Regions from separate parts of the Paenibacillus sp. RC73 genome, predicted to be linked through region 3. Evidence: a T-box and tRNA genes for the amino acid it is inferred to sense, from the RefSeq annotation. Region 3 holds a T-box; the other regions hold tRNA genes.
The links. The T-box of region 3 lies ahead of leuS (leucine--tRNA ligase). A T-box ahead of a tRNA ligase gene usually reads a tRNA of that ligase, here a tRNA-Leu.
Positions count from the first base shown of each region.

Region 1 (7,328 bases), on a different contig from region 3:
CGTGTACGGTCGCGCCGTTTGCCCCGATGACGGGGGTGACAAGTCCTGCTTCCTCCAGCTTGATCCAGGCATCATAAGCGGCTCTGCCCGTGGCAATGGTTACCTGAATATCTTGCTGCTGTGCCTTGCGGATTGAGTCCGCGTTCACCTTACTTATTTTTCCTTCGTCGTTTAGCAGAGTTCCATCCAAATCAATCGCAAACAGTTTCATTTCTCCATCTCCTGTCTTCTTCTTTATGTCTCATGCAACTTCTTCCTTTACGGAACAATAATTTCAACATCATGACGGCGAAAAACATCCAGCATGGCCGGGTCTGGCAAGCGGTCGGTGATAACGATATCCACCTCGTATAAATCGGCAAAGCGGTAAGAAAGGTTTTTGCCGAATTTGGAGTGATCCGCAAGAATGATCACCTGATCGGCCTGTTTCATCATTTGGTGCTTGAGCATACCGTCCTCTTCATGATTAATGCTCAGTCCATGGAGAGAAATGCCCCCGACCCCAACAAAAGCTTTGTCTACAAAATAGCGGGACAGGGTAGCGATGGCGGAGGAACCGTAGACAAAACGGTGCTCCTTTTGCAAGCGTCCGCCGAGCAGATGAATGGAAACGCCGTCCTTTTCGGAAAGAACATCAGCCTGATTGATCGAATTGGTAATGACCGAGCACTCCTGTACATGGAGTCTTTCGGCACATGCCTGCACAGTGGTGGAGGAGTCGAGTATGATGCGATTTCCGTCACGAACCATATTGGCAGCTATTTGTCCGATAATTTGTTTTTCTGCGGATACGGTGAGCAGTCTCTCTTTATAGTTTCTGGTTAATTCATGATCCAGTGTAGGCAGAAGGGCACCGCCACGGGTTCGAATAATCTTCTGGTGCTCCTCTAGCTTTACCAGATCCCGGCGGGCCGTATCTCGTGATACATTAAAAAATTCACAAATATCATCCACCGAAATACGCTTGTGAAGCTGTAGGTAATCCACAATTTTTAGCATCCGTTCTTCTTGATACATACAAAGCTCCTTGTGTTCAAAATGATTTCGGTATTATGTAAGTGATTATAAGTAAAGTTAAGTTATTTTGCAATATAATCTCTTTTTATGCTTCTGATTAATGTGAAAAGAGCAAATTTACGTAAGTGAAAATGCGGTTTAATTTTCGGTAAACTACTTGTTTTAAATTTTTTTAAATAAGTATTGCCATTCATTCTTCTATTTGATATACTCTTTCTTGTCGCCAAGTTGGTGTTTAAAAATGCGGCCCGTTGGTCAAGCGGTTAAGACACCTCCCTTTCACGGAGGTAACAGGGGTTCGATTCCCCTACGGGTCATTGTTGTCTTTATGGACTACATGTTATATGCTTAAGGGAAATTCCTGAAGTCTGATGGCGGACATCTTGGATGAACAGCATGAGCCATTAGCTCAGTTGGTAGAGCACCTGACTTTTAATCAGGGTGTCGAAGGTTCGAGTCCTTCATGGCTCACCATTTATATTTTATTATGCGGTCGTGGTGGAATGGCAGACACGCTATCTTGAGGGGGTAGTGAGCGTATGCTCGTGGAGGTTCGAGTCCTCTCGACCGCATCAATGAATAAACGGAAAAGTCTCTGGTAGTAGAGGCTTTTTTTTGTTTGTGCAGTAATGTAATAAAGTAATTATTATGAAGAAATAATGATTCCATAGTATAATATAAAGCCATAATGTTATAGAATGATAAGTATAAACTGATGAAGTGATGGTGAAAAATATGGACACTCAACTGTTAGGGAATATATCAGAAAATATTTTGGGCTTGTTTCCAATGGTGAAGAAGAAATTTTTCACCTACGGTCCGCTCGATTTCCCATTACATTTGTCGCCTAATAACTTTCAGGCATTACTGTTGCTGCGAGAAGTGCGTTTGTCTACGGTATCTGATTTGTCCAAACTACTTAATGTCTCACGCCCGAACATGACTCCTCTGCTGGACAAGCTGGTGGAGCTTGGGTTGGCTGACCGCCAGTCGTGTGACTCGGATCGCAGAGTCGTGAACGTGGCGATTACAGAAGAAGGCGATGCTTTTTGTGAACAGGTATTTCATACCTTTTCCAATAAAATTCAAGAGAGACTGGTGCTTCTGCCAGAAGAAGATTTATCACACTTGAGTGAAACTTTGAACGAATTGAAGCAGATTCTACTTAAAATTGACAACTATAATTTGTAATGGGTGTACACGAGCTGACTGAGGGCCGCCATTTTCTTCGGAAAATAGGCGGTTTTTGTTGCATATTGTGGTATAATGAAAGCCAACATACATAATTCGGCAATTTTGGCACACGTGATCTTTGAAATGGGAACAGGGGACATGATATGGTTATTTGAGAGTCTGCTGGGGAGGAAGGAACTTCTATGCAATCTATTTACCAACGTATTGAAGAACTTATCAAGGAACGTGGAATGACAAAAAAAGCGTTCTGCGAGCAGTTGGGTATTAGTACAGGGAACTTTGGGGACTGGAAAAGAGGAAAAACGACGCCAGGCACGAATAAGCTCATTGAAATCGCTTCGTTTTTTAATGCCAGTCTGGATTGGATCATGTTGGGGCGCAATGTGCAGGGTGAGGCGCTGAGGGAGTCGAGAGACCCTTATTTTTTTGGAGTTTCAGGGCAACTGGATTGCCAGGGGGAATCGCTTAGCGAGGTGGAAAAGGATTTTATACTTGAGTATATTGAATTTACCCGCTTTCGTAAAGAGAAAAGGCAGGAAGGTTCCACTACGGAATAATCGGGTGCGGAATATTAAAGTAATGATAACCGAATAAGTATGGTTGAAATTTTGGGAATAGTTCAAGAAAAAGTTAGGGTGTCGGAGGGGATAATTTTGGGAGACCAAACGATTTATCAGCGAATTGAAGCCTTGATTAAGGATCGGGGAATGACGAAGAAGGCGTTTTGTGAAAAGCTCAAAATCAGCTCGGGTAATCTTGGAGACTGGAGAAGAGGTAAAACAACGCCGGGAACGATGCATTTAATCCAGATTTCGGACTTTTTTAATGTATCGCTGGATTGGTTAATGAAAGGCGTCAAACCGGGTGAGGGTGTACTTCAGGAGCAGAAGGCTGCTTATTTTTTTGGAGTGATGGGGCCATTGAATTGCCAGGCAGAGGATCTGGATACAGAAGAACAGAATTTCATATTAGAATATGTGGAATTTGCGAAATATCGTAAGCAAAAAGGTGAGAATGACAAAACACAGCCTGAATGATCTTCTCGCTAAAGATCACTCAGGTTGAAAACCCGTAAAACGGACCGACGGGTTCGATTGACGAGTTTATTTGGGTTGCCGATGTTATAGCGTGCCGCATGCTTGGGGGACGCTCACATCGTTGGTTTCAGAGTGGTGATGCCTCCTTATAATCGTTATCGTCGATGTTGAGGATTGCAGCAACTTGTTTTCTGTACCTTTGTGCTTTGCGGGTGCCGTGAATCAGATTGGACAAGCGTGAAGGCGGGATGTTATGCGTTTCACAAAATGTTTTCTGATCCAGCCGAAGTTCGACAAGCCTTTGTTTGATGGCCCACCCTAAGGAGGTGACAGGCATTTTGTTGTTCAAGTGAAATCGCCCCTTACGGATTCTTGCGGAATAATTGGTGTGTTATAATAATCATCAGTAAACATGTTAGAATTAACCATCTAAAACTATGATACACGTTTATACGTGTTTTTACAATCTAAAATACGTAATTCAGATAAAAATATAACTTAATTAAGTGATGGATGTCTGGATAATCCATCTGGAGCCTGTTAATTGTGCGAAATTGCAGTTGTATTCTGGATAAAAAGAGCACTCTGCCACTGGAAAAAGTGGTGGGAGTGCTTTTGTCGTTGGTACTGGATTGGTGAAAACAGGCATCAGGGGGATGCTGTAGGCGTATAATGGGGCCGGACAAAGGAATCAGTGAATTTCACCCGCGCTGGTGGTTGCTGCTCATATAGGGTGGCTGAGCAATGTAGGAGCTGGACCAATGCCTATGCAGAAGGCCACGCTGAAATGCGGTTGGCTCAGACTCTGGGGTGTTGAATTGTTTCCATGCGGTTAGAAGCTCGTTGGTCATTCGCTGAATAACAGGATTCTTTTCCTCATAAGGGGGATTAAGCAGCTTGGAAGCATCTTCGACACAGAAGGACACTGCTGCGGCAAGGTAGCCGTGAATGGTCTGCTCTACATCATTTCCAAGGGAAACGTTAATCCAACTATGAACGGTTGCAAGTGTACCAATCGCATTGTATTGGATGAGTGTAGCTTCGAGTTGGTCGAATTCAAGCCAAGGGTACAAGGCTTTGGCGAGCTTAAGCAGGCGTTGGCCGGATAGGCGTGACTCTTTCACGTGTTGTAGGGAAGAGCGCTGGGCGTGCAGCATTTTATCAATGAGGGCGATACGCCAACCATCATTTTGCTGAACGGCAATATAAAGGCTTTTGATAGCCATGCCATCGAGGGATGTGAACTGAGGAAGCAGATCAGTGCGTGCATAGTGTTCCAGGTCTTGTAAACAGGTTAAGCGGCCATTGCGAAACAGCTCCTCCAGCCCGTAGGAACGAGTGAAGCCACCGACAGGCAGGGAAGGGTCCAACAGCAATGCGTAGTTCAGCAAACGATTGCCTTTGTGCAATGCGGTTCGCCTCCTTGGAGTAGAATGTTTATGTTATATTAAATGACTTTAAAAATGAATTCAGAAAAAATTTAGAGATATTATGTAATATATATTTACACTCATAGTGTTGATATGTCAAATTAAATATTTTTATAGCTTTTATATGTTAGATTATTTGACATAAAAATAATTATTGTATTTATGTTTACAAATAGAATGCAAGGGAGTATAATAAATCTGTTGCCTCAAAACATTAGAATTTGCGGTCGTGGTGGAATGGCAGACACGCTATCTTGAGGGGGTAGTGGGCGTACGCCCGTGGAGGTTCGAGTCCTCTCGACCGCATTACATGCAAGACACAGTTAAAAAAGCATCCTGACACGTTTTTGACGTGATTGGCTGCTTTTTTTGTTATATAAGCCGAACTAAAATATCCCTTTTTCCTAGCCACAGGAGCAGCCGTTTGGATTGGCTGCTTGTGAACAGGGATGGACCTGTCAGCTTTGTTGCAAGAGCTTCTCGATATCCCCCGCCAATTTATCCGGAGTTGTCTGTGGGGCATAGCGCTTAAATACGTTACCTTCGCGTGTAATCAAAAATTTAGTAAAATTCCATTTGATTGCTTTGGAGCCTAATACGCCCGGAGCTGTTTGGGTGAGGTAGCGGAATAAAGGGTGCGCCTGATCGCCATTGACATCTATTTTGGCAAACATCGGAAATGTAACTCCATAGTTGATCTGGCAAAACTCCGAAATTTCCTCGCTGGAACCCGGCTCTTGCTTGGCAAACTGGTTGCTGGGAAACCCTAAGATTTCAAGACCCCGCTCATGGTATTGGTCATATAGCTCTTGTAGCGCCTTGTATTGGGGGGTTAGCCCGCATTTGCTGGCTGTATTCACGATGAGCAGTACTTTTCCTTCGTATGTGGACAACGGAATTTCTTTCCCTTGCAGGGTTTGTGCATCATGTTCATAAACGGTCATGGTTTTCCTCCTAATTTGATATTCTACAATTAAATTGTAAGCAATTTAACGAAGAGTTGCAAGTCTATAAATAGATGTAATGCGCCGTCTGCTGCTGTAAAATCGTATTTTGTCCAAAACGGCAAATGGCACTGCAAATGGGGCAAATAGCGGTGTTTCTCATGGTAAAAACAGGTTCAATCGGCGTTTATCAGGTACATACAGCACTTTTCCTTTCTCTTTTACAAAAAAAGGACAAAAAATGCTCCCCATACGCCAATATTGACATGCCTCTTCATTTTCGAAAAGGGATGAAAAACCGAGATTGAAGGAGCTGGGAGAAGGATATTTGTGTTGTAAACGCTATTATTAATCTTTTATGCTCCAAAGACCGATTTATAACCCCGCAGGTGAGCTTTACAGTGTTCCTTGCGCGGGTGTATGATTCAAGACGTAATTTCAAATTAAGTGAATGAAGCAGCAACGAATTGTCTATAGCGCTGAATTTTGCAGTTGCAAAAGCGGGGGAACCAAACGAGATCTATGCGGCTTTTAAAGGGCCGAGTGTCTCAAGGGGTGAATTTTCTGGCCAAGTGTCAGAAATAGGGCGACTCTCACGTCCGAATCCGACAGCTAACCTCGTAAGCGTACAGGGAGAGGCAACAAACCGCCGTGTGCAGCCATGGTTTATTTTATCATGGTTACGTAAGAAGCCGGAGGAAAGCCTTTTTCCTTTGGCTTCTTTTTGTTGTCTTTTTATACCGGGAGAGGAGCTACTGATGGAAGGTCGGCTAATCATTGTCACTGCACCGAATGAAACGGGCAGAAATTTTGTGAAATTGCTTATGTTCAAAAAACTGGCGTTTGCGGTTCTTACGAATAGCGCTCAGGAGGAACGACAGCTCAAAAAAATGGGTGTGGAGCATATTGTGCGCATCAATACGATGCAAGCGGGGAAATGGAATTTTCCCAAAAAAGAAATTGGCTGCGTGTATTTGTTCGAGAACAGCTTGAATCTGACGTGCCGTTTTCTGCAAATATGCCGGCCGCTGACATCAGATTCGATCTATGTCATTACACACGGCTGTAATCCTCAAGGGATTTATCGAGGTTTGGGAGCGGACCATGTGATCTACACTTTGAATGGAGAGGTGGGTTTCCTGCTGAACGGATAGTCGCTTACGATATGGCTAATATAAATTAAAATTTTCAAAGTAATTGTATGTTGATTTTACGAGGGTGTAAGAATAACGATCTGAGGACAGATACGGGAGGGTATGAACATGATGGATATATACATGCTGCTCGTGATGGCTGCGAGTTATGGAGTGATACTGCTGTTTGTACGCTGGTGTGATGCACAGACCTCCAAAGGAGGGCGAAAAGGATGATGGTTGTGCTTACGCTTACGGCTATTGTGTTTGTGTATTTAATCTACGCACTCCTGAATCCTGAAAAGTTCTAATCAGCTAAACAGGATCAAGCGGGCGGGGAACAGCAGATCATGGATGAAGCATCAGAGGCAGCGGGCTTTCGCAAACGTGTGCAACGCCTGGTGCTACGAACCCGTCTGTTATTCCAAACGCAGGAGCATTTTGGAGGAGGGAATAGATGATGGAGCTGCTGCAAATTGGAATTGTGATTGTGATATTGCTGCTCTTGGTGAAACCAGTGGGCACCTATATGTATCATGTATTCTCAAATGAACCGAATCGGACGGACCGAGT
Region 1 covers NZ_JBIYCV010000004.1:384,445-391,772, forward strand. Annotated here, with positions in the region: gene ABH897_RS11800 (Cof-type HAD-IIB family hydrolase) at 1-211, opposite strand, end outside; gene ABH897_RS11805 (DeoR/GlpR family DNA-binding transcription regulator) at 259-1,017, opposite strand; tRNA gene ABH897_RS11810 (tRNA-Glu) at 1,263-1,334, shown strand; tRNA gene ABH897_RS11815 (tRNA-Lys) at 1,416-1,491, shown strand; tRNA gene ABH897_RS11820 (tRNA-Leu) at 1,507-1,589, shown strand; gene ABH897_RS11825 (MarR family winged helix-turn-helix transcriptional regulator) at 1,753-2,208, shown strand; gene ABH897_RS11830 (helix-turn-helix domain-containing protein) at 2,394-2,768, shown strand; gene ABH897_RS11835 (helix-turn-helix domain-containing protein) at 2,865-3,248, shown strand; gene ABH897_RS11840 (XRE family transcriptional regulator) at 3,376-3,597, opposite strand; gene ABH897_RS11845 (urease accessory protein UreF) at 3,950-4,639, opposite strand; tRNA gene ABH897_RS11850 (tRNA-Leu) at 4,902-4,984, shown strand; gene ABH897_RS11855 (glutathione peroxidase) at 5,137-5,622, opposite strand; gene ABH897_RS11860 (hypothetical protein) at 5,748-5,930, shown strand; cyclic di-AMP (ydaO/yuaA leader) riboswitch at 6,090-6,265, shown strand; gene ABH897_RS11865 (hypothetical protein) at 6,381-6,776, shown strand; gene kdpF (K(+)-transporting ATPase subunit F) at 6,992-7,066, shown strand; gene kdpA (potassium-transporting ATPase subunit KdpA) at 7,216-7,328, shown strand, end outside.
Region 1: it encodes a tRNA-Leu, which carries the amino acid that the T-box ahead of leuS (leucine--tRNA ligase) is inferred to sense. The anticodon was not compared.

Region 2 (7,328 bases), 190 kb from region 3:
ATCTCGGATCAAAGCGAAACCATTCAGATCATTAACATGATGGCGAGCGGAGTATTTACGTTTTTACCGTTTTTCCTGGCAGCATCGGCGGCTAAAATTTTCAAAACCAACGAATATTTAGCGATAGCAATCGCTGCTACCATTATGTTTCCAACGATGGTGGATGCGGCCAAGGCCGGGGAACTTTCCTCGTTTCAGTTTTTAGGCTTTATACCTATCCCAGTGTTTAACTACACCGGTACAGTAATCCCGATTATCTTTGCCGTATGGGCGATGAGCCATATTCATAAAATCGTCAACAGGTTTATTCCAGAAGTGTTAAAAACCGTAGTTACGCCAACGTTAACCTTGTTTATTTCGGGCTTCCTTGCATTATCCGTTATCGGTCCCATTGGCATTCACCTAGGCAATGGCTTGGCTTGGCTTGTTCAAGGCTTATTCGGTATCTCTCCCATCCTTGCTGGCGTTGTTGTTGGTGCGATTCGACCTTTGGCCGTCTTTACTGGCATGCATCATGCAATGACTCCGATTGCTTTGCAGAATTTTGCAACACAAGGTTACGATATGTTAATGCCTATGATGTGTATGGCTAACTTTTCAATCGTAGGCGCAACATTTGCAGTGTATTACAAGGTAAACACACCTAAAGAAAAATCTATTATTGTTTCAGCCGCCGTCTCCGGTCTTTTGGGAATTACTGAACCCGCTTTATTCGGTGTTCTAGCTAAGTACAAAAAAGCTTTTCTAGCCGCCATCATCGCAAGTTCAGTTGCTTCGGCTTTTATCAGCTTTTTCGGTGTCCGATTGTATGGATATGTGTTATCGAGTATATTTAGCATTCCCGCTTACTTCGGGCCTTACTTTATCTATGCCATTTCCGGAATGATCATTGCTGTCGCACTCTCCTTTACAATCTGTTATCTGTTTCTAAGCAAAGTAGATGTTGCGAGAGCAAATGAACCTACGCAGCTCAAATAATCGTTTGTCATGGCTTCCAAGCTTTTTTAAGATCAATAAATCGTTTTAAAGTATCTAAGATTATGAGTGGAGCCTGACCTACTGTATAAGTGTTGTCAGGCCCTTCAGTTACTTTCTTTGTTGCCCGTATTCGGCTTTTTGCACCCTCCAGTGGACGTGTGCCAGTATCCAGCGTCACGAACATGGCCGTGTAGTTCGAAGCTCAACAAACGTTTTTCGTTAGGTACAGCTAATATCACAGTCAGCACATCAACATCGACCGAACTGCTGGCCCTCTGTCTTTTGTTTCTTTACAGTAACCAGATGGTTATTAAATAATTGTCGCCTATCGGTCCCGTTGCCCGCGTTCGGATTAATACACCGTAATCTTGACAAAACAAAAAACGCCCCTCCGGATAGTAACGGTGAGGCGTTTCGTTGGCCCTGTATACCTATAACGGAACATTCCGCAGATATACAGGACCTCTTGTTATTTTCGTACATTTAACTCTGATGTGACCGTGGTAAAGCATACTAATGCCGAGGACCGGGATCGAACCGGTACGGTAGTCACCTACCGCAGGATTTTAAGTCCTGTGCGTCTGCCAATTCCGCCACCCCGGCATAAATTTAGGAACGCTATTTTTCATACTTACTTGACTTATAAGTATCGGAGAAACATCCAGCTTATGTACAAAATGGTTCTCGCTATGTAAATACCGTTTTATTGGGCACCAACATATAATACGACAATTTCATCGAGTTGTAAAGTGTTTTTTTCTAAAACAATAAAATTTCTTTTTTGTATAACTTGGGCCCATTTGAATTACAATAATAAACGTCTTTCCAAACTACCAGAAGGGGTGTTACGAATGCGTGAAGGTATGATTCCAGCTGTTCTTGGAACGGTAGTATCGGCTTCAGGCGCTGTGTTGCTGAGCAGTAAGTACAAGCTTGCGGCTACAGGCATTCTCGGTTTCGGACTGGCTCATGTTGTTCTGGGAGCGATTGATCTGATTGAGCATCGCTAGTCGTTTGGGAAGTGCCGGGCGGGAGCTATTTCCTCCCCGGCTTTATTATTATAACCGCTTTAGCTGCCTTGAGCGTTAACGTTTATATAAAGCGTACAATATGCTTGCACTCGTAAAGGAGCGTGTGATGTATTATGAAAGAAAACATTAGGGAAGAAAAGAATCGCACCGTCGATCAGGTCGAACATGAACAGTCGTTAGATCAGCGCGAGCCAGGCTTTAATCGTATTCCTGACATCAATGCCGATACTCCTGCTGCTACAGATATGATTGATGAAGCTATAAACCGTGGCCTGGACAAGCTTCGTAACGATTTTACAGATTAAAACCTGGGTCATAGGGCACGGGTTACTTAAGTAGCATTTAACTAAACAGCCTTATATAGTGATTCCTAGAGATCACTTGAAAATAAGCATAAACCAGCCAATAATCGAGACCCAAAGCACAACACTAATCAGGATTCCCCATACGATACCTACTGAGAAATTCCCTTCACTCTTCGGTACAGCATGGCCAAATTTCATTCTAAGCTTCATTTGATTCCAGTTCATAGAACCCCCTCCTTAAGTTCTATTTCGGAATATGAAGCTCATTTATGTAGATCAATAGTCATGTTTTTCAAAAAAATAAAAAAGGGTTTTTTGTCCTATCATCCAGATCGGGGAAAAAGTATTACGGCTATTCCGACCAAGCAAATCAAGCCACCCACGATATCGTACAAATCAGGTGTCTTTTTATCAATCCACCATCCCCATGCAATGGAAAGGACTATAAAGACACCCCCGTATGCTGCATACACACGCCCAAAGGAGGAGAAAACCTGAAAGGTCGCAATGACTCCGTAGACAGCCAAAATCACCCCGCCGCAAAGTCCGACATACCATGTCTTCCCTTCACGCAGCCATTGCCAGATCAAGTACCCTCCCCCAATTTCGGCTATGCCAGCCAGCATAAAAAGTAACGCTGCCTTTAACACCACTTCACACCCCTGTTCTTCTAATCTTCTTGGTTTTATTTTTAGATGTTATCCTTAGAGCACTCGACCTAAAATAATAATCAACGCAATCACGCCAACCAGAATAAGCAGATTGCTGACCTGACGCCATAAGCCAGAGGCTCCCTCAGAGTGAAGCTTCCGCTGGTTCGCATCAAAATTCGCTTTGGCTCCTTCAGCATCTACAGGGCTAGAAAACGGTCGGTTATCTTCATTCATGTGAATGGCCCCCTTATCAATATCACCTTAATGATACCAAACTTTCCCGCTGATTTCGCGTTGATTTTATACTCATGCTTACTGTATATTTCCCACTTCTCCTGCATATTTATGAAGTGTACAACTATGTGTCAATATTTCACTGAATATAGAGTACGATGGCGAATCAAGGCAGAGTAGGTATTTTGACACCTTTTATTGCAGGACGGTAGTTATGGTATAATTTAGTCAACTTAATTAGATTGTAACGAGAGTACAACTACTTGCCTACCTATATTGAATTCACATTCATGAATCCGCACCCGGTTACAACCTGCATATTCTGATTGTAATTTAGGAGGAGGATACCGATGTCCCCAATCATTTTAGCTACTTTAATGTTAACGGGCATGTTTTTATTTCAGGTAGCCATCGTTCTGGGCATCATACACTGGATTTCCAAGTGTAGCCGCCGTCCAGCGCAAACCAAAATGGTTCTTACCATGGGTTTGCTTGCGTTGATTTTCGGCTTCCTTCTGCTGGAAAGCTGGATATATTCACAGGAACCGAACTGGTTGGTTTTCTCCTGTTTGCTAATAATCCTCATTAGCGCATGTATCCAGCTGAGAAAGCGCAAAGAAAACTTGTAATTTCATCATGATGTCATCAAAGGAGGAGCGCCATGAAATCTCACTCAATACGCTTTTGGTTGCAAAGGGTGCTACTGCTACTACTTGTTTTACTATTCAGTGTCTTACAGCAATCGTTCATTATAGCTGATGCCGCTCCGCCTGTTAATTCCCAGGCCTCTGCCAAAGCCAGGCAACTACTCACCTACCTTTCCAATGTGCCGGGGGGTACGCTAATTTCCGGGCAGCATGATTATTTGGAGGCACCGGATGAACAAAATAACAAGCTACAACAAATCAGCGGACAATATGCAGGACTCCATGGCTATGAGTTTGGAGGATTAGCCAATCAGTCCCACGCAGCCTTACAAGAGCAACGTCTGCGTGTTGTGGACAGTGCGATCCAGTGGAGCCAGTCTGGCGGGATTGTAGCGATCACCTTTCATCAGGCGTTACCAGGTAAACCGAAAACGTGGAAAAACGTGCAAACCAAGCTCAGTCAGGCGGAATTTAATCGTTACATCACACCGGGTACCCCGCAATATCAACAGCTGATTGCAGATATTGATGAGGTTGCACTCTCCCTCAAAACCTTGCGGGATGCAGATGTGCCTGTTTTGTGGAGACCCTATCATGAAATGAACGGTAACTGGTTCTGGTGGGGGAACAAACAAAATTACGCCAAACTGTGGAATGTGATGTATGACCGATTCGTTAATGTTCATCATCTAGATAATCTGTTATGGGTATGGAGTCCGAATGCACCGAACGTATACAGCACACCGTACAGTCGAACTTTTCCAGGCATAAACAGAGTGGATATTCTCGCAGCTGACATATACAATAATGATTACAAAGCCTCTTATTACACCGGACTGCTCAAGCTTGCACAAGGCAAGCCGATTGGAATTGGAGAAAGTAATATTCTGCCGAGCGCCAATGTACTAAAAAATCAACCCGCCTGGGCTTATGCCATGACTTGGGGAAAGGAACTATCCACAACCAATTCGCAATCAGCGATCAGAACATTTATGAATCAAAATAATATTATCACACGGGACCTTCTCAACGAGGCTCTGCGCTGAAATAACAAAAAAAGCTTCAACTTCGCTCTATGAGTGAAATTGAAGCTTTTTTGAGTCTAACCAAGCGCTTAACTATTTCTAATCACTTCTTCCAGATCAATATCGGCATACGCCTCTTCACCGAGATGCACAGATACAATGGTATAGATCCGCTTGGTCAATCTCGACATCAGTCGATCTCCCGGCGCTACTGAATATTCTTCCCGATAATCTCCAATTTTATGAAAACCGCTGGACATATGGATGTACAAACTGCCTCTTCGTGTTTTACCATGTACCAACATCAAATCTCCTCCTGCTGTAACCATTCCTAATTTCATCTGTTACATGTATATCGGTCAGAATAAGATATGATATAAGTCCGCGTTTAAACCAAACGGGCCTGCCAGTAATATGACAGACCCGTTTTTGCAAAAGATATTTTCGTTCTTTAGGGAAAAACTATCCCTGATAGGATTCTGCAATCGCATTTGCCGCAATGATGGCGTTGTACACGTCAGCAGGACTGACCGGAAACGGCATATTGACCATCGTGTCATTCGATGCACAGGCAGCTTCGGCTACTTGACGCCATTCAGCCTCGACAAACTCCTCTACACCCAAATCACGAAGCGTCAATGGAAGACCTACATCCTTAACCAGTTTGATGACCGTTTCCAGTTCCTCTTTCGGTGCATTTTCCAGCACCAGCTGAGTTAGCAAGCCGAATGTGACCTTCTCGCCATGCTGTGCTTTATGCAGTAAAGGAACAGCCGTCATGCCATTATGAATCGCATGAGCTGCTGCCAAACCACCTGATTCCGCACCAACACCACTCAGATAAATTGTCGCTTCAATGGTATCTTCCACCGCACGAGTATATACTTTACGATCCACCGCAAGCTTGGCTTTCACGGCATTTTCCAGCAATGTATCATAACAGAGACGGGCAAGCCCCAGCCCTGTGGTGGAAGGCTTGTTCAGCACGAGGTTGTCCCCATTGGACTGATAACAAGCCCGCGCTTCAAAATAAGTAGCCAGCGCATCGCCGATGCCAGCTGCGAAGAAACGTGCAGGCGCCGCTGCCAGAATGCCCGTATCTGCGAGTACAACGTCGGGATTGGTTGGCAGGAACAAATACTCATCAAAGGAGCCATCTTTCTTGTAGATAACCGCAAGGGCTGTACAAGGGGCATCCGTAGAAGCAATCGTCGGGAAAATAACGACAGGCAGCTTTTCATAGTAAGCCGTTGCCTTAGCGGTATCCAGCGTTTTCCCGCCGCCGATTCCTATAATGATGTTAGCGCTATGTTTGCGCACCAATTCCCGGTTACGCTCAATTTCTTCTTTAGTACATTCATATTGAAATTTCTCGAAAATGGCCTGATTGCCAGCCGCTTCAATAGAAGCGCCAGCCTCCCTTTGAGCCCTTTCAAGTATAAACTCATCGCAAATAATAAAGGCTTTATCGCCATAATCCTTAATGTAGTCATTTAACGACGAGAGCAGATTTTGGCCAGAAATAAATTTCTTGGGTGAAGTGACGGACCTTACAACGTTTGTCATGTAAATTCCTCCTTAGCTTTGACTCACACCGAAAACACTATGTATCTCAGTATGTGACAACTTAACTATAGACCTCTTTTGACCCTGTTAAAAGACTGTTTATGGAATATTTTATGAACAAATTGTGTATCTCTCAAACTTTAACGCTTTCATTCCATTCGGAATACAGCATCCCCATCATAATACGGTCGTAACTGTTGCCATCACGAAGAACAGCCGAACGAACCCTGCCCTCAAGCTGGAAACCCGCCTTTTCGTAGGTTCGAATGGCCTGTTCATTGTACTCAATAACATCCAGACCGACCCGATTCAAATTTAATTCGTAAAAAGCATAACGAAGAATGAGACGCACCGCTTCCGCACCGTATCCCTTCCCACGGTAGTCCGTATTGCCTATGCCAATCGCCAACTGGCCGATCCGATTATTCCACTCAATCCCGTGAATGGCCACAAATCCGATCAGGACATCATCTGCTAACGTTCTCAACCGGAAATAGACCTCATTCGAACTGGGTGAACCTTCCGATTCCATTTGCTTCAGCGTATAAGGAAGTGCCAGGTCCGTATCCACATTACGCAAATACTCCGCATCCTCTCCCCATTTGAACATCGTTTCGGCATCTTCTTCCCTGACAGCGGATAGTTTAATCCGGTCCCCATAAAATAAATTTTCGATTGTCATGACACTCCATCTCCTGTTTTATGTTGTCCCATTTTCGCTCTAGCTATTATGCTATTAAACGTCCGCAATATAAGCCCCCTCAGGAATTCAATGTATAAACTTTACAAAACAATCGGACAAAACACAAACAAATAGCCATAAACTATCCATTCATCCTTTTTTATAGAAAAATATCCCTGATTCTGATAGACTATAATCAGTCTAATC
Region 2 covers NZ_JBIYCV010000002.1:213,195-220,522, reverse strand. Annotated here, with positions in the region: gene ABH897_RS04545 (PTS transporter subunit EIIC) at 1-978, shown strand, start outside; tRNA gene ABH897_RS04540 (tRNA-Leu) at 1,496-1,581, opposite strand; gene ABH897_RS04535 (hypothetical protein) at 1,830-1,988, shown strand; gene ABH897_RS04530 (hypothetical protein) at 2,123-2,314, shown strand; gene ABH897_RS04525 (hypothetical protein) at 2,387-2,539, opposite strand; gene ABH897_RS04520 (YnfA family protein) at 2,638-2,964, opposite strand; gene ABH897_RS04515 (hypothetical protein) at 3,019-3,201, opposite strand; gene ABH897_RS04510 (hypothetical protein) at 3,552-3,830, shown strand; gene ABH897_RS04505 (glycosyl hydrolase) at 3,863-4,894, shown strand; gene ABH897_RS04500 (hypothetical protein) at 4,963-5,178, opposite strand; gene ABH897_RS04495 (glycerol dehydrogenase) at 5,336-6,439, opposite strand; gene ABH897_RS04490 (GNAT family N-acetyltransferase) at 6,573-7,121, opposite strand.
Region 2: it encodes a tRNA-Leu, which carries the amino acid that the T-box ahead of leuS (leucine--tRNA ligase) is inferred to sense. The anticodon was not compared.

Region 3 (7,328 bases):
CTTCCCATATCCCTCCCCACAAGCACCAGGCGGGGGCTAGCGGCACAGAGCGGCTGGAGATGACGAGTGAAGCGGTGGCGGGCCATCCTGCTTTTGGAGTGTTAGATATTGAAGTGCTTCGAGGTGGGGTATCTTATACTATTGACACGATCAAAGAGCTTCAGGAGCTGCATCCTGCTGTAGATTTTTATTTTATTATCGGCGCGGATATGGTGAATTACTTACCTCATTGGCAGGGGATTGAGGAGCTGGCACAGCGAATTTGTTTTATCGGTGTCCGGCGTCCCGGTTTCCAGCTTGCGCTGAATGAACTACCGCATTATTTGCAGAACAAGGTGCTGCTGGCGGATATGCCGGTGGTGGATATTTCTTCGACGGATATTCGGGAACGTGTTGCGGAAGGGCGCACCATTCGCTATCTTGTGCCTGATCGTGTGCATGACTACATTACAAGGGGCGGTTTGTATGAAGTACAGCCGTGAGCAATTGATGGAGGCTGTATCCGGTCAAATGCCTGAAAAACGCTGGAAGCACACACTGGGTGTCATGCATACCTCCGTGGAGCTTGCCAAGCGGTATGGCGCGGACCCGGATAAGGCCGAATTAGCGGCTATTTTGCATGATGTAGCGAAATATTGGTCCGTTCAGCAGATGGAGGAAGTGATTCGCAGTCATCCCGAATGTGACCAGGAGCTTTTGCAGCATGACAAGCAACTGTGGCATTCTGAGGTAGGATATTGCGTTGCAGCGAGAGACTATGGGGTGGAAGACTCTGAAATACGGAATGCCATTCGCTGGCATACCTCAGGCCGTGTGGGCATGAGTTTGCTGGACAAGGTCGTGTGTCTCGCTGATTATATCGAACCGGGACGAGATTTCCCTGGGGTAGATCATATCCGCAAACAGGCGAAAAAAAGTTTGGAGCAGGGTCTTGTCGCTGGATTTGATTCCACGATTTCACTGCTGCTGGAGAAGCAAAAGGTTATTTTTCCGCTGACGGTACTGTCGCGAAATGATCTGATCCAACAACTTAAACAGAGAAAATCGGAGGTTCATGAATGACCATAACTAATGAGAAATTAATGCAAATTACGGTTGAGGCCGCTGAAGATAAGAAGGCCATGAATATTGTAGCCCTTGACTTGCGGGGCGTATCCCTTGTCGCGGATTATTTTGTAATCTGCCACGGTAATTCGGATACTCAGGTACAGGCGATTGTGACGGAAATTCGCAAACGCGCTCATGATGAAGGTACAACAATCAAAGGGATCGAAGGAATGGATTCCGGCCGCTGGGTTCTGATGGACTTGGGAGATGTCGTAGTGCATGTCTTCCATCGCGACGAGCGTGAATATTATAACATTGAAAGACTTTGGTCGGACGCTAAGGTTGTGGAGAAGGTATGAATCTGATTGCTGGTACTTATGTCACGATTATGGTAGATCGTGAGGTATCCCCTTTCGGCTACTTTCTCACAGTTGGCGATCAGGATGTACTGCTGCATTATACGGAGCTGACACGTGAGATTGAGGTTGGAGAACGGCTGGAAGTATTTATTTTTCACGATACAGAGGACCGTTTGGCCGCTACCATGAAAAAACCGTTCCTGTCGTTGGGCGAACTGGCAAAGCTACAGGTGGCGGATGTGCATCCGCGTCTGGGTTGTTTTCTGGAAATGGGATTGGGTCGTCAATTGCTGCTGCCGATTCGTGAGTTGCCTGAGAACCGGGATTTGCATCCTCAGGTGGGCGACTACGTCTATGCTATCATGGAACATGATAAGCAGGGCAGGCTGCGAGCGAAGCTGGCGGGTGAGCAAGAGCTGGCTCCATTGTCCTTCCATGCACCTGATTCATGGCTCAATACGTGGGTGCAGGCGACGGTGTACAAGCCGCTTCAGATGGGGACATTTGTCCTGGTGGACGGAGGCGTGCTTGGTTTTGGCGCGATTGGCATGATCCATTCCTCGGAACGTAACCGGATGCTTCGTTTGGGTGAAGAGGTGAAGGTACGGGTCACACTGGTTCGTGAAGACGGTCGGGTGAATTTGGCGATGTCGCCGCGCAAGGAAGTGGGCCGTGATGAGGATGCGGATCGTCTCATTGCCTTTTTGAAAGAGCGGCCGGGTGGCGGTATGCCTTATTCCGACGCCACGCCGCCGGATATTATTAAGCAACGGTTTGGTATCAGTAAATCCGCCTTCAAGCGTGCCATGGGCAAGCTGATGAAGGAAGGGCTGGTTACGCAAAAGGAAAACTGGACCTATCTGGTGGAGAAAATGCCTGAACCGAAGGACGGGAATGGGGAATAAAAAATGGCTTCTTACCGGAAGTTTGCCTATGTGTATGATGAGCTGATGCAGGACATGCCGTACCCGGACTGGCTGCGTTTTGCTCGGCAGGCCTGGGATCAGCATGGTATGCCGCATACGGTGGCAGAGCTGGGCTGTGGGACGGGCTCCATTACGATTCCACTGGTCAACTCGGGCTTCGAGGTGGCTGGCATCGACTTGTCTTCAGATATGCTGGCAGTAGCCCGTCGCAAAATGGAAACGACTACGCAAGGACAGCGTTTGTTCCGTGAGGGTAGCATTCGCTGGATAGAGCAGGATATGCGGGAATGGAGTTTACCAGAGCCTGTGGATTCTGTCATTTCTTTTTGCGATTGTCTGAATTATTTGCTGGAGGAAGAGGACATTACTGCTACTTTTCGCAGAACGTATGCCGGTCTTAAGCCTGGCGGAACCTTTCTGTTCGATGTACATCATCCCCAGACGTTTGTGCGTTATGATGATGAGCAGCCCTTTGTACTGGACGAGCGCTCCATCTCATATATCTGGACTTGTGCGTTGGACACTCCGCGCTGTGAAATTGAGCATCATCTCAGCATTTTTGCGAGAGCAGAAAATGAAGGGCGCGATGTATACCAGCGGTTCGAGGAGATTCATGTGCAACGTGCCTATGACCCGGACTGGATGAAAACGGAATTGTCCAAAGCCGGTTTTCGCGATGTGAAGGTATATGCGGACTTTGAATGGGTAGAAGCAGTAGATGACGCGGCCAGATTATTTTATGTTGCTGTAAAATAATGAAGCTTTATCAGGCTAATATAGGACAAAGAAAGACGCTTTTCATGATGACATGAAGGGCGTCTTTTTGCATAAGAGCTTCAAATTATATGTTTACTTTATAGTTCAGTTGAAGTTCATCACCGGGTACACCGCGAATGCCCCAATTCTGTTTCGGTGTCTCGAATATAGTAATTTCAAGATCCTGCGGGGCAATGCCTAAATTGTTAATTCTTTGGAATAGCAGCTGGATGAGGTGCTTTTTAGCCTCTGTCGTTCTGCCTTCAAACACACTAATTTCAATAATGGTGTATGCCTGCGAGCGATCGTGGGCAAATATGAAGTCTTCCTGATTCATCGGGAAAAAACGATGAAACCTTTTGTCGGGGGGATATTGGAACGCATCCACCACAGCGGAGTGAATCACATCTGAAAGTTGCTCCTTGATTGGATTCAGTGCTTCTTTTATTCCGTAAATTTTAATTTGTGCCATGTCTCAGCTCACCTTTCTCATCTCAACTCATCTCAATCTGGCTCGGAGCTAATTATAAAACATTTGCCTCCGTGTGTCATGGAGCAAACGAATGAAGTTGGTGTTTAGCACCAGATGTAGTCCTTATTTGACTTTTTTCGCGGTTTTCAATATAATAGTGCCATTATTAACGGTTAAACAATCGCTGATGAGGAATAGTAGTTTTGTCTGGACATGTAGAGAGCCGGCGGATGGTGCAAGCCGGTTGACAGTGCAAAGTGAACTCGCCTCGGAGATATGCGCCCAACGCAGGAATGCCCTATACAGGTGCTTGAACCCTGTTATTAACCCGCATCGGATCACCTCCGTTATCAGGTGCAAAGGGAGTAGAAGGCGAAGAACGCTTTCTGCTAACTAGGGTGGTACCACGGGAATATAACCTCTCGTCCCTAGCGCTGACACGCTACGGGATGCAGAGGTTTTTTTGTTGCATACCGTTTGAGGAGGAAATGACAATGACAGACACACAGCCGAAGCACGGCTATCAACCGCAAAGTATTGAACCAAAATGGCAGAAATATTGGGATGAGAACAAAACGTTCCGTACCGGGGAAGAGCCGGGCAAACCGAAGTTTTATGCTTTGGATATGTTCCCGTACCCGTCTGGAGCTGGTCTGCATGTAGGCCACCCGGAAGGTTACACGGCAACGGATATTGTTTCACGGTATAAAAGAATGCGCGGCTACAACGTACTGCATCCGATGGGTTGGGACGCCTTCGGTCTGCCTGCCGAGCAGCATGCGCTGGATACGGGAGAGCATCCACGTGAAATTACGGTAAAAAATGTTAATAACTTCCGCCGTCAAATCAAATCGCTTGGCTTTTCATACGACTGGGATCGTGAAATCAGCACAACAGACCCCGATTATTATAAATGGACACAGTGGATTTTCATCCAGCTGTATAAGCGCGGTCTTGCTTATGTAGCTGAAGTGCCTGTGAACTGGTGTCCTGCATTGGGAACGGTGTTGGCGAATGAAGAAGTAATTGACGGCAAGAGTGAGCGTGGCGGTCATCCGGTTATCCGCAAACCTATGCGTCAATGGATGCTGAAAATAACGGAATATGCTGATCGTCTGCTGGATGATTTGGAGGAGCTGGATTGGTCCGAAAGCATTAAAGATATGCAGCGGAACTGGATCGGCAAGTCTACTGGGGCAGAGGTTCATTTTCCAATTGAAGGCCATGACAAGCAATTAACGGTATTTACAACCCGCCCGGATACGCTGTTCGGCGCAAGCTACTGTGTGCTGGCTCCTGAGCAGGAATTGGTGGATGTTATCACTACACCTGAGCAAAAGGATGCCGTAAATCAATACCGTGAGCAAGCTGCCCGTAAAAGCGATCTGGAGCGTACGGATCTGGCGAAGGATAAAACGGGTGTCTTCACAGGCGCTTACGCGGTGAATCCAGTGAACGGTGAAAAGCTGCCGATCTGGATCGCCGACTATGTGCTGGCAGGCTACGGAACAGGCGCGATCATGGCTGTACCAGGTCACGACACACGTGACTGGGAATTTGCGAAGCAATTCGGGCTGAATATCATTGAGGTTGTCCAAGGTGGAGACGTGGCTAAAGAGCCATACACCGAGGATGGTCCGCACGTCAACTCAGGTCCGCTGAATGGACTTACGAATGAGGAAGCCATTCCGAAGATGATTGAATGGCTTGAAGCCGAGGGTAAAGGACAAGGAAAAGTGACGTACCGCTTGCGCGACTGGCTGTTCAGCCGTCAACGCTATTGGGGCGAGCCGATTCCGGTGATTCATCTGGAAGATGGAACGATCAAAACAGTTTCTGAGGATCAACTGCCGCTCGTACTGCCGGAAATGGATAACATCAAGCCTTCAGGCACAGGAGAGTCCCCGTTGGCCAATGCGACGGACTGGGTAGAAACTATTGATCCCGAGACGGGCTTGAAAGCACGCCGTGAGACGAACACCATGCCACAATGGGCGGGAAGCTGCTGGTATTACCTGCGCTATATTGATCCGCATAACGATAAAGAGCCTGTATCCAAGGAGAAGCAGCGCGAATGGCTGCCTGTGGATCTGTACATCGGCGGTGCGGAACATGCGGTTCTTCACTTGCTGTATGCTCGTTTCTGGCACAAGGTGCTGTATGATATTGGCGTTGTAGAAACAAAAGAGCCTTTCTACAAGCTGGTCAACCAGGGTATGATTCTAGGCAACAATAATGAAAAAATGAGTAAATCACGCGGTAATGTCATCAACCCTGACGATATTGTGAATACGTTTGGCGCGGATACGCTGCGCATTTATGAGATGTTTATGGGGCCGCTGGAAGCGACCAAGCCTTGGAGCGAAAACGGGGTTGAGGGAGCGCATCGTTTTCTGTCCCGTGTATGGCGCCTGTTCGTTTCCGAGGATGGCAGCCTGAACGATAAAATTTCAAATGAAGGCGGCAGTGATGAGTTCAATCGGACCTGGCATAAAACGCTGAAGAAAGTAACCGAGGATCTGGACGCGCTGCGTTTCAATACGGCGATCAGCCAACTGATGATTTTTACCAATGATGCATACAAAGCAGACCGTTTGCCGCGTGTAGCAATGGAAAACTTCGTGCAAATGCTGTCGCCGCTTGCACCGCATCTGGCCGAGGAACTGTGGCAGCTGCTGGGACACAACGAAAGCATTACCTACGCGGCTTGGCCTGCTTATGATGAAGCATGGACGGTGGATGCCGAAGTGGAAATTGTGGTGCAGGTGAACGGTAAAATCGTGCAGCGTGCGACGATTGCCAAAGACCTTGACGCCAAAGCGATGGAGGCATTCGCTCTGTCGCTGGACAACGTTCAGCAGGCGCTGGCCGGTAAAACGGTTCGCAAGGTGATTGCAGTACCAGGCAAACTGGTCAATATTGTTGCGGGTTAATCGGCTTTAAGCCGAAGGAGGTATCTATCTTTTGCATGTCCTCCTCATACTTGTTGTGTGTGGCCCGTATCAGCTCTGGAAAGACGCTGTGCAGGCTGATGTCCAGCAGTGCGAGGGCTTCAGCGGTAATACCTCCGGGAACTGCTACCCTCGCCTGCAACTCGGCTGGTGTCATTCCGCCCTCAGTAAGCAGCTTTCCTGTGCCGATAATCATTTCACCAGCCAGGGCGCATAGCTCCGTACGGTCTATACCCGTGGCCTGAACCGCAGCATGAATCCACTGGTCCATAAAAAAGGCTAGGAAAGCAGGGCCGCAGCTGGAAAAATCCGACGTAATACGTGTATGGGATTCCTTAACCCGAATCGGCCTGCTAATGTGGGACATAAGCTCTTCCAGAAGGGAGCGATCCTCCTCTGTAATCCGGCTGCCATGGATGCATAGTGAGGCTCCGCTGCCTACCTGGTGGGTAATGCTGGGAATAATTTTGGACACTTTGGCTTTCAGTGAATGCTCCAGGATGCGTAGCTGTACCGGACTTGTAATAGAAACGACGATTTGCTCTTCTGTAATGATGTTGCGTATTTCATCCGTTACGGCTTTTGATTCCAGCGGCTTCACGCAGATAAACAGGATATCGCTATCCGCTGCCGTCTCACGGTTGCTTTGGGCTGCATGTAATCCTGGATAACGACGGGCCAGCTCGGCTACCTTGGAATACGTTCGATTGCTTGCTGATATTTGCTGTGGTTTAAGTGCGTTGGAATGAATAAAAGATTCAATCAGCAGACTTCCCATGCTGCCAGTCCCGATAAATCCAACTTTCATCGTTCAACG
Region 3 covers NZ_JBIYCV010000002.1:23,479-30,806, forward strand. Annotated here, with positions in the region: gene nadD (nicotinate-nucleotide adenylyltransferase) at 1-482, shown strand, start outside; gene yqeK (bis(5'-nucleosyl)-tetraphosphatase (symmetrical) YqeK) at 466-1,062, shown strand; gene rsfS (ribosome silencing factor) at 1,059-1,406, shown strand; gene ABH897_RS03665 (CvfB family protein) at 1,403-2,311, shown strand; gene ABH897_RS03670 (class I SAM-dependent DNA methyltransferase) at 2,315-3,088, shown strand; gene ABH897_RS03675 (tautomerase family protein) at 3,174-3,560, opposite strand; T-box leader at 3,736-3,993, shown strand; gene leuS (leucine--tRNA ligase) at 4,055-6,493, shown strand; gene comER (late competence protein ComER) at 6,474-7,319, opposite strand.

Region 4 (7,328 bases), on a different contig from region 3:
AGTTCTGGAGGTTGAGCCACCTGAGGATGAATGGACTCGGAGAAGAATTGGTTTTTATGAACGCTTGGGATTCCATCTCAACGATTTTGAGTATGTACAGCCTCCTTTGAGGGAAAGACAGGCCGATCTGAGGCTTCAAATTATGAGCTATCCGTATGCGCTGACAGAGCAGGATTTTGCGCCGTTTAGACAAATTTTATATACCGAGGTTTACGGGCTGAAATGAGAGAACATATATATTAGTGTAGGTAAAATATATAAGGCTCTGCTTTTACCGTATTTATACGGGAGCAGAGCCTTTGACTTCATTGAGATAATGTAACTTAATGTTACTTGTGCTTTGTCCAAACCATTACAAATTCCTTTTCACGGGTTTCTGGATCAATGGATTCCTCTTGAATGATAAATCCATTTCTGGTATAAAAGTTAAATGCCTTCGTGTTGGACTGGTATACTTTCAATTGGATCTGCTCATATTGCTTCTTAACCCAATCTAGTAGTAACTTGCCATAGCCTTTTCGTTGGGAACCTACTCGTATAAATAAGGCCGCCAAATATCCATCTATCATGGAAACGAAGCCACCAATAGTGTGATCGTCCTGTATAATAACGTAGTTTTGAGCTAGAGGAAGGTATTTGTCTTCCATTTCGCCAACCTGTGATGTCCAATATTGTGGATCAATAAAATGATGGGCCTCTATGGAAGCTTCCAGCCATATAGCTGCTAAATCTTTAAACTCTTCCACTTTTCCTGGTTGAATAGACATAGAATGACTCCTTTTCCCGGTATGTAATGTGATTACAATAGTATGATGTTTAACATAAAAAAGACCGTCCGTAGACGGTCTTTCTACCCGTGGCGCTTATTTAAAGCTTTGATCCGTATCCCGCGCCTCCGTCATCTCTGAGAATTAGAGAATGGCGGACCGGGTAAGGGACACGTTCAACATCTGATTACTAATGTTGACGCACCTCCTTTCCTGATGCGTCCATATTACCATATATGGTATGAGAAATCCAGTTGTTTTCACATGTTTTCTGGAATTATATATAGAAAATATAATATAAGAATGGCTTGCTTTTATTCTCTATGAGCGATATAATCTTAATTACGGTGATTATATGTACTGGGCATTATTTATGGCCCTGTTACATAGATAAACATCGGCATGATTACATACTATGCGGTCGTGGCGGAATTGGCAGACGCGCACGGTTCAGGTCCGTGTGGGCTAACCCCCGTGGAGGTTCGAGTCCTCTCGACCGCATCATTAACATAAAAAAGGTTCATCATTGCTCATTGTAGCAATGATGAACCTTTTTTATGTTATCTATAGCGCTGATAGTAATATCAAAGGGATGAGCGTAGCATTAGCCATTTACCCGGGCGTGTATTTCATTGTGATTCCCGGTGTTTCTTGACATGATAACGGGTAGAGCAACGTTTGCTACAGAACCGCTGTAGTCTGTTTTTAGAATGATCGGAAAATATTTCACGGCAAGGATCTGAGACGCAGACTTTGAGTCTTGGTCTTCCGTACAGGGTCAGTTCTCTTCCGAGCGTACGCGAACAGACCGCCAGAATACGGTCGGCCAAGCTGCCTGTGTTTTTATCAGGTGGACTGTAAACATAACGAAAGCTGCCGTCTCCCTGTGCATTTAATCGTGGGCGCAGGGGGGAACGCAATTCACTCTCCGTCAGAAATTCTCCCAGTTGCTCATCACTTCCACTCATAATCAAATCGCGCAGTCTGTCGCGGTAAGCACGCACGGCTGTTAGCTCCTTCAGAGCTACCGTTTCATCGCATAACACTCCATACTTTTGTAGCAAATCATTTAATTGTTCCGGACTGTCAAGCCGTTCCGGTTCTTCATAGTAGGGATCATAACTATTTAATAGATCGAAGGTGAAAGAAAACCAGAGTTCGTTGTAATATTCCAATTCAGTTTGACTCCTTACACGTTGAGGGATATAGTAATGCTTAAAGTATATTTTATGTATTACATTTTAGCAAATAGCTATGCCTCATAATCGAAGGTAAAGGAGTTGGTTGTCGATGGAAAAAGAAATCTGCATTATTCATGCCCCCACCAATCTTGGCCTTAGCAGGCATCCGGACGGTAGAGAAAGAGGCTGCTGGAAGCTTCCCGCTGTTCTTGAGGAGTTGGGTCTTCACACAGCGATCGGAGCACAAGTCGCGACAAGGCTGTCTCAGCCTGCATATCCGAAGAAGTATACATACAACGACGGCGCCTTATTTGGGGCTCAGGTGGCCGCTTTTTCCATTGAATTGGCAGATACGGTGGAGGAGGTACTGAGCACCTCTGCGTTTTCTCTTGTTCTGGGCGGCGATTGCAGTGTGCTGCTGGGAAGCGCCTTGGCGCTGGCGCGAAAGGGGAATTACGGACTAGTTCATATAGACGCACATCCAGATTATTACCATAAAGGAAATAGTGATAAAGCCGTTGTGGCTGGTATGGACCTTGCTATTGTTACGGGTAAAGGAACAGATATTTTAACCAATCTGGAAAACCGAAAACCTTATATTCAGAGTTCCAATGTCCTGACCTTCGGCTATCGCGAATCAGATCCGGAGCAGAGCATTATAGAAGAGGCAAAGACGGAGGGCATTACCTGCTTCAGTGCGGAACGCTCTCTTCGGGAAGGGGGTGCCAGGACTGAGGATTTTTTGAATGATTTCATTCATCAGCGAGAGGTTGACGGTTTTTGGCTTCACCTGGATGCAGATGTGCTTGACAAAACGCTCATGCCCTGTGTGGATTGCCCGGAATCTCATGGCTTGCAGTGGAAGGAACTCACAGATGTTCTTAGAGTCTTACTGAAATCACCTCAAATAGTAGGCATGAGTGTGGCTATACTAGACCCCGATTTAGATCCCGGCTTGAAGGTAGCAGCAAACTTTAAAGAGATGTTGACTGCTGTATTACGCCCGCAAAAGGTTGAGCCTCAAGCTGATTTGCTATATAGTTATGACTGGACAACCATTCCATCTATATAAAATGAATGCCAAAGTAGGGGGCCCTTGCAATGATTATTAAACCGAAAGTCCGTGGCTTTATCTGTACTACTGCGCATCCAGGAGGATGTGCGGCTCATGTCAATCGTCAAATCGACTACATCAAAGAAAGTCCTTCAATACAAGGAGCCAAAAAGGTGCTTGTGATCGGAGCTTCCACCGGCTATGGACTGGCTTCCCGCATTGCTGCCAGCTTTGGTATGGGAGCTGATACCATAGGTGTATCCTATGAACGCCCTGCTTCAGAAGGACGCACAGCTTCAGCTGGATGGTACAACACTGTAGCCTTTGAGGAATCGGCTAGAGCGGCTGGCTACATAGCAGAAAGCATTAATGGAGACGCTTTTTCCCATGAAATCAAGCAGGAAACGTTGAAACTGGTTAAGGAGAAGCTGGGCAAGGTAGATCTGATTGTGTATAGTGTCGCTTCACCACGACGGACGCATCCCGATACGGGTGAAACCTTCAACTCCGTTCTCAAGCCCATCGGGCAGCCCTTTTCTGATAAAACGGTGAATACCAATACAGGTGTCGTATCGGAGATTACGCTGGAACCGGCTACAGAGGAGGAAATTGAAAATACGATAACGGTAATGGGGGGCGAAGATTGGTCCTTATGGCTAAAAGCGCTGGAAGAAGCTGATCTGCTGGCTGAAGGGGTAACCACACTGGCTTACTCGTATATTGGTCCAGAGATCACGGAGGCCATTTACCGTAAAGGAACCATTGGCCAAGCCAAAAATGACTTGGAGGCCACAGCGCACAGCTTAACGAAGCAACTGGAGCATTATGATGGAAAAGCCTACGTTTCTGTAAATAAAGCTTTGGTTACACAATCCAGCTCGGCTATTCCAGTTGTACCTCTGTATATTTCCTTACTGTTTAAGGTTATGAAGGAAAAGGGCTTGCATGAGGGCTGTATCGAGCAAGCGCAGCGTCTGTTCGGAAAGCTATATAGTGGATCGACAGTGGAAACCGATGAGGAAGGGCGCATTCGTCTGGACAACTGGGAAATGAGAGCGGATGTCCAGCAGGCTGTCCAAGAGGCTTGGTCCGGGATTACTACAGAAAATGTGTCTGAACGGGGCGACCTTGAACAATATCGTCTCGATTTCCTTCAGTTGTTTGGATTCGGGTTTGATGAAATTGATTATGATTTGGATGTAAATCCAGATATTCAGTAGAATCATGGCTGATCTCGAATTGTACTACACACATAATAAAAGCGGGCACTTACAAGCGAAATAAATCGCTTGTGAGGCCCGTTTTTTTATATCAGGATTTATGCAAAATCCTCATATGTTAGGCAAATGTATATAAGCTGAACTAAAAAAAGGTACATGCAAACGGAGCAGGCGGAATGGTGCTGTACAAGCAAAGTGTTCTTGTTTCAGTAGCTGAAACTATCGGGGATCTGACGTAGAAACCGATTTGTGATGAAGCAGACGAAAAACAGCGATGGTAATCATGATCCCGGCAACGCCAAATACAGATACGGAGGTCAAAGCCTGGTAGGCTTGCCAGCCGAATAAAAAAGCGATACCACTGCCAAAGGTTGTGCCTGCCAGTAAACCGAGTGCGCAAGCGATGTCTGTTCTGAATTTCATAAGCTTTTTTCCTTTCGGAATCAGGATTTGAAAAGCAACTTGTACTTTTCATCTGGACTTGGACAGGAACTTGTGCGTACAATTAAATAGAAATCGTTTTCAAAGAGAATCTTTTTAATAGTATGGATCATTCTTGTGCAAATTATTCCTTTTCAGGAGGTAGATCAAATGAATATGAATGAGCAGATCAAGCAGTGGAACGAAGAAGCACAGGCAAACTACACCGATCACCCTTACCGAAAGGTCGAATTGTTTATTGAGGTGCGTGATGGAGCGCTTGAAGCCGTCGTCCCTTATCTGAAGCAACAAAATTACCGTCATATGACGCTGGTAGAGGATGAACATACTTCTGCGGCGGCAGGGGAAAAGTTGACACAACGGATACGTGACGCAGGTTTGGTGGTCGATGTGGTTCGGCTGCCTCCCAATGCTGTGGGGGATGTGATTGCAGATGAGGGCTATATCGTAAAGGTGTTGTTGGGCGTGGCAGATGAGAGTCAGGCTGTACTGGCCGTAGGCTCCGGCACTATTCATGATCTGGTTCGCTTCGCATGCTATAAAATGAATCGTCCGTTCCTGTCGGTGCCGACGGCCGCTTCTGTGGATGGATTCACATCGGCAGGCGCGCCGTTGATTGTGGGCGGCAGCAAGCAGACATTCCAGGCTGTTCCACCGGAAGCGATCTTTGCTGATCTATCCGTACTGGCGAATGCGCCACAAGCGATGACTGCTGCAGGCTTTGGCGATATGCTCGGCAAATTCACCTCATTAGCCGATTGGCATGTGTCCAGGGATTTGGGGGGCGAACCGTATTCGCTTTTGGCTAATCGAATTACGGAGGAGGCGCTGCGGGCCTGTGTAGAGCATGTTGATGAGATTGCGGCGGGTAGCCAGGCAGGTGTCGAAGTGCTGATGAACGCGCTGATCGCATCCGGCATTTCCATGCTGATGATTGATCATTCCCGTCCAGCATCGGGGGGAGAGCACCACATTTCTCACCGAATTGAAATGGATTTTATTGCGGAGGGACGCAAGCAAGTTTTGCATGGTGCCAAAGTGGGCGTAGCTTCTGCTTTACTGGCGGACTTGTACAGGGACCTGGTTGCCAGCCAAGCTGTGGATGCTTTTGAGGTATATCGAACCTTGCCCACGTCGGAGCAGATGCGTGCATGGCTGGCTCAGGTCGGTGGTCCGTCTACGATTGCCGAGCTGGGCGTAACCGAGGAGCAGCTTGCGCGCGCACTTCGCACGGCTCATACCCTGCGTAATCGCTATACAGGGCTCAAGTATATGAACGATCATCAATTGCTTCGCTCATAAAATGCACATTTACAGAAGCGGTATTTAGACAGGATAACCAAGCACTTGTAACATGGAAGGGATTAGCGAATGGGTTTACGCCTCCGGCAGCTATACAACGATATCCTGCTCCTGTAACATTTGTATGTACAAATGAACGATATGCTATAATCGTGAAATACAAAAGGGTACACGATATTGCAAGTGACGGAGGAAATTATGGCGCCCAAATATATACAAGTTAAACAGGAAATTTTGTCATGGATTCATTCATCCAGGCTGGAGCCTCAAAGCCAGCTTCCATCTGAGCATGAAATGTCTGAGCAATTTGCGGTTAGTCGGCAAACCGTGCGTCAGGCGTTAGGTGAGCTGGTGCAGGAAGGTTGGCTGTTTCGCATGCAGGGCAAGGGGACCTTTGTCGCCACACGGGATAGCAAGCAGCCCGAGGACCCACGGACGATCGGGGTCGTTACGACCTATATATCGGATTATATTTTTCCGTCGATTGTGCAGGGAATTGAATCCAAATTAAGTCGTCAGGGCTATAAGCTACTGCTGTCAAGCACAGGCAATGACCCTGAGCAGGAACGGCAGTGTTTGGAAATGCTGCTTAGTCAGCCATTGAGCGGGATTATTATTGAGCCGACCAAAAGTGGGGAGCGCAACCCCAATCTCAATTATTACCTGACCGTGGAAAACCGCCAAATTCCTTATTTAATGATTAATGCCCGGTATGAGGAAATGGATGCGCCATGTCTGCGTGTGGATGATGAGAAGGGCGGATTTTTAGCGGCTGAGCATCTAATTAAGTTGGGACATCGGCGGTTAGCCGGGTTTTTCAAGACAGATGATATGCAGGGAATTCTTCGTATGAAGGGATTTGTGGCCGCCCACCGTAAATATGGGGTTACGCTGCATCCGAATGCAGTGACCACCTACCGGACAGAAGAAAAAAATGAAGTTCCGTTACAGCGTGCGTCTGCACTGTTGAGTATGGAGCCGGAAGAGCGCCCTACCGGATGGGTAACCTATAATGACGAGCTGGCTGTGCGTTTGTTGGACATTGTGCGTTCGGCGGGTCTGAGCATTCCGGGCGATTTGTCGCTGGTGGGGTTTGATGACTCTTTTTTGGCAACGGCAACGGAAATCAAGCTAACTACAATCCGCCATCCCAAAGAAGAGCTGGGACTTCGCGCCGCTGATACGATACTGTCGATGATCGAAGAAAAGGGCTTCCGCGAAGAGGATCGCCAGTGGATTATTCCACCTGAGCTGATTATCCGTGAATCTACGGGTCCTGTTGCCAGTGACGTATAAGAACCTAATAAATATGGGCGAGTTTTTATTTGGATACATGTAAGGACAAGTTGGAAGAAATGTAGTT
Region 4 covers NZ_JBIYCV010000001.1:593,766-601,093, reverse strand. Annotated here, with positions in the region: gene ABH897_RS02810 (GNAT family N-acetyltransferase) at 1-226, shown strand, start outside; gene ABH897_RS02805 (N-acetyltransferase) at 330-767, opposite strand; tRNA gene ABH897_RS02800 (tRNA-Leu) at 1,185-1,268, shown strand; gene ABH897_RS02795 (CGNR zinc finger domain-containing protein) at 1,397-1,942, opposite strand; gene ABH897_RS02790 (arginase family protein) at 2,058-3,020, shown strand; gene fabV (enoyl-ACP reductase FabV) at 3,050-4,222, shown strand; gene ABH897_RS02780 (hypothetical protein) at 4,442-4,645, opposite strand; gene ABH897_RS02775 (sn-glycerol-1-phosphate dehydrogenase) at 4,814-5,965, shown strand; gene ABH897_RS02770 (GntR family transcriptional regulator) at 6,164-7,261, shown strand.
Region 4: it encodes a tRNA-Leu, which carries the amino acid that the T-box ahead of leuS (leucine--tRNA ligase) is inferred to sense. The anticodon was not compared.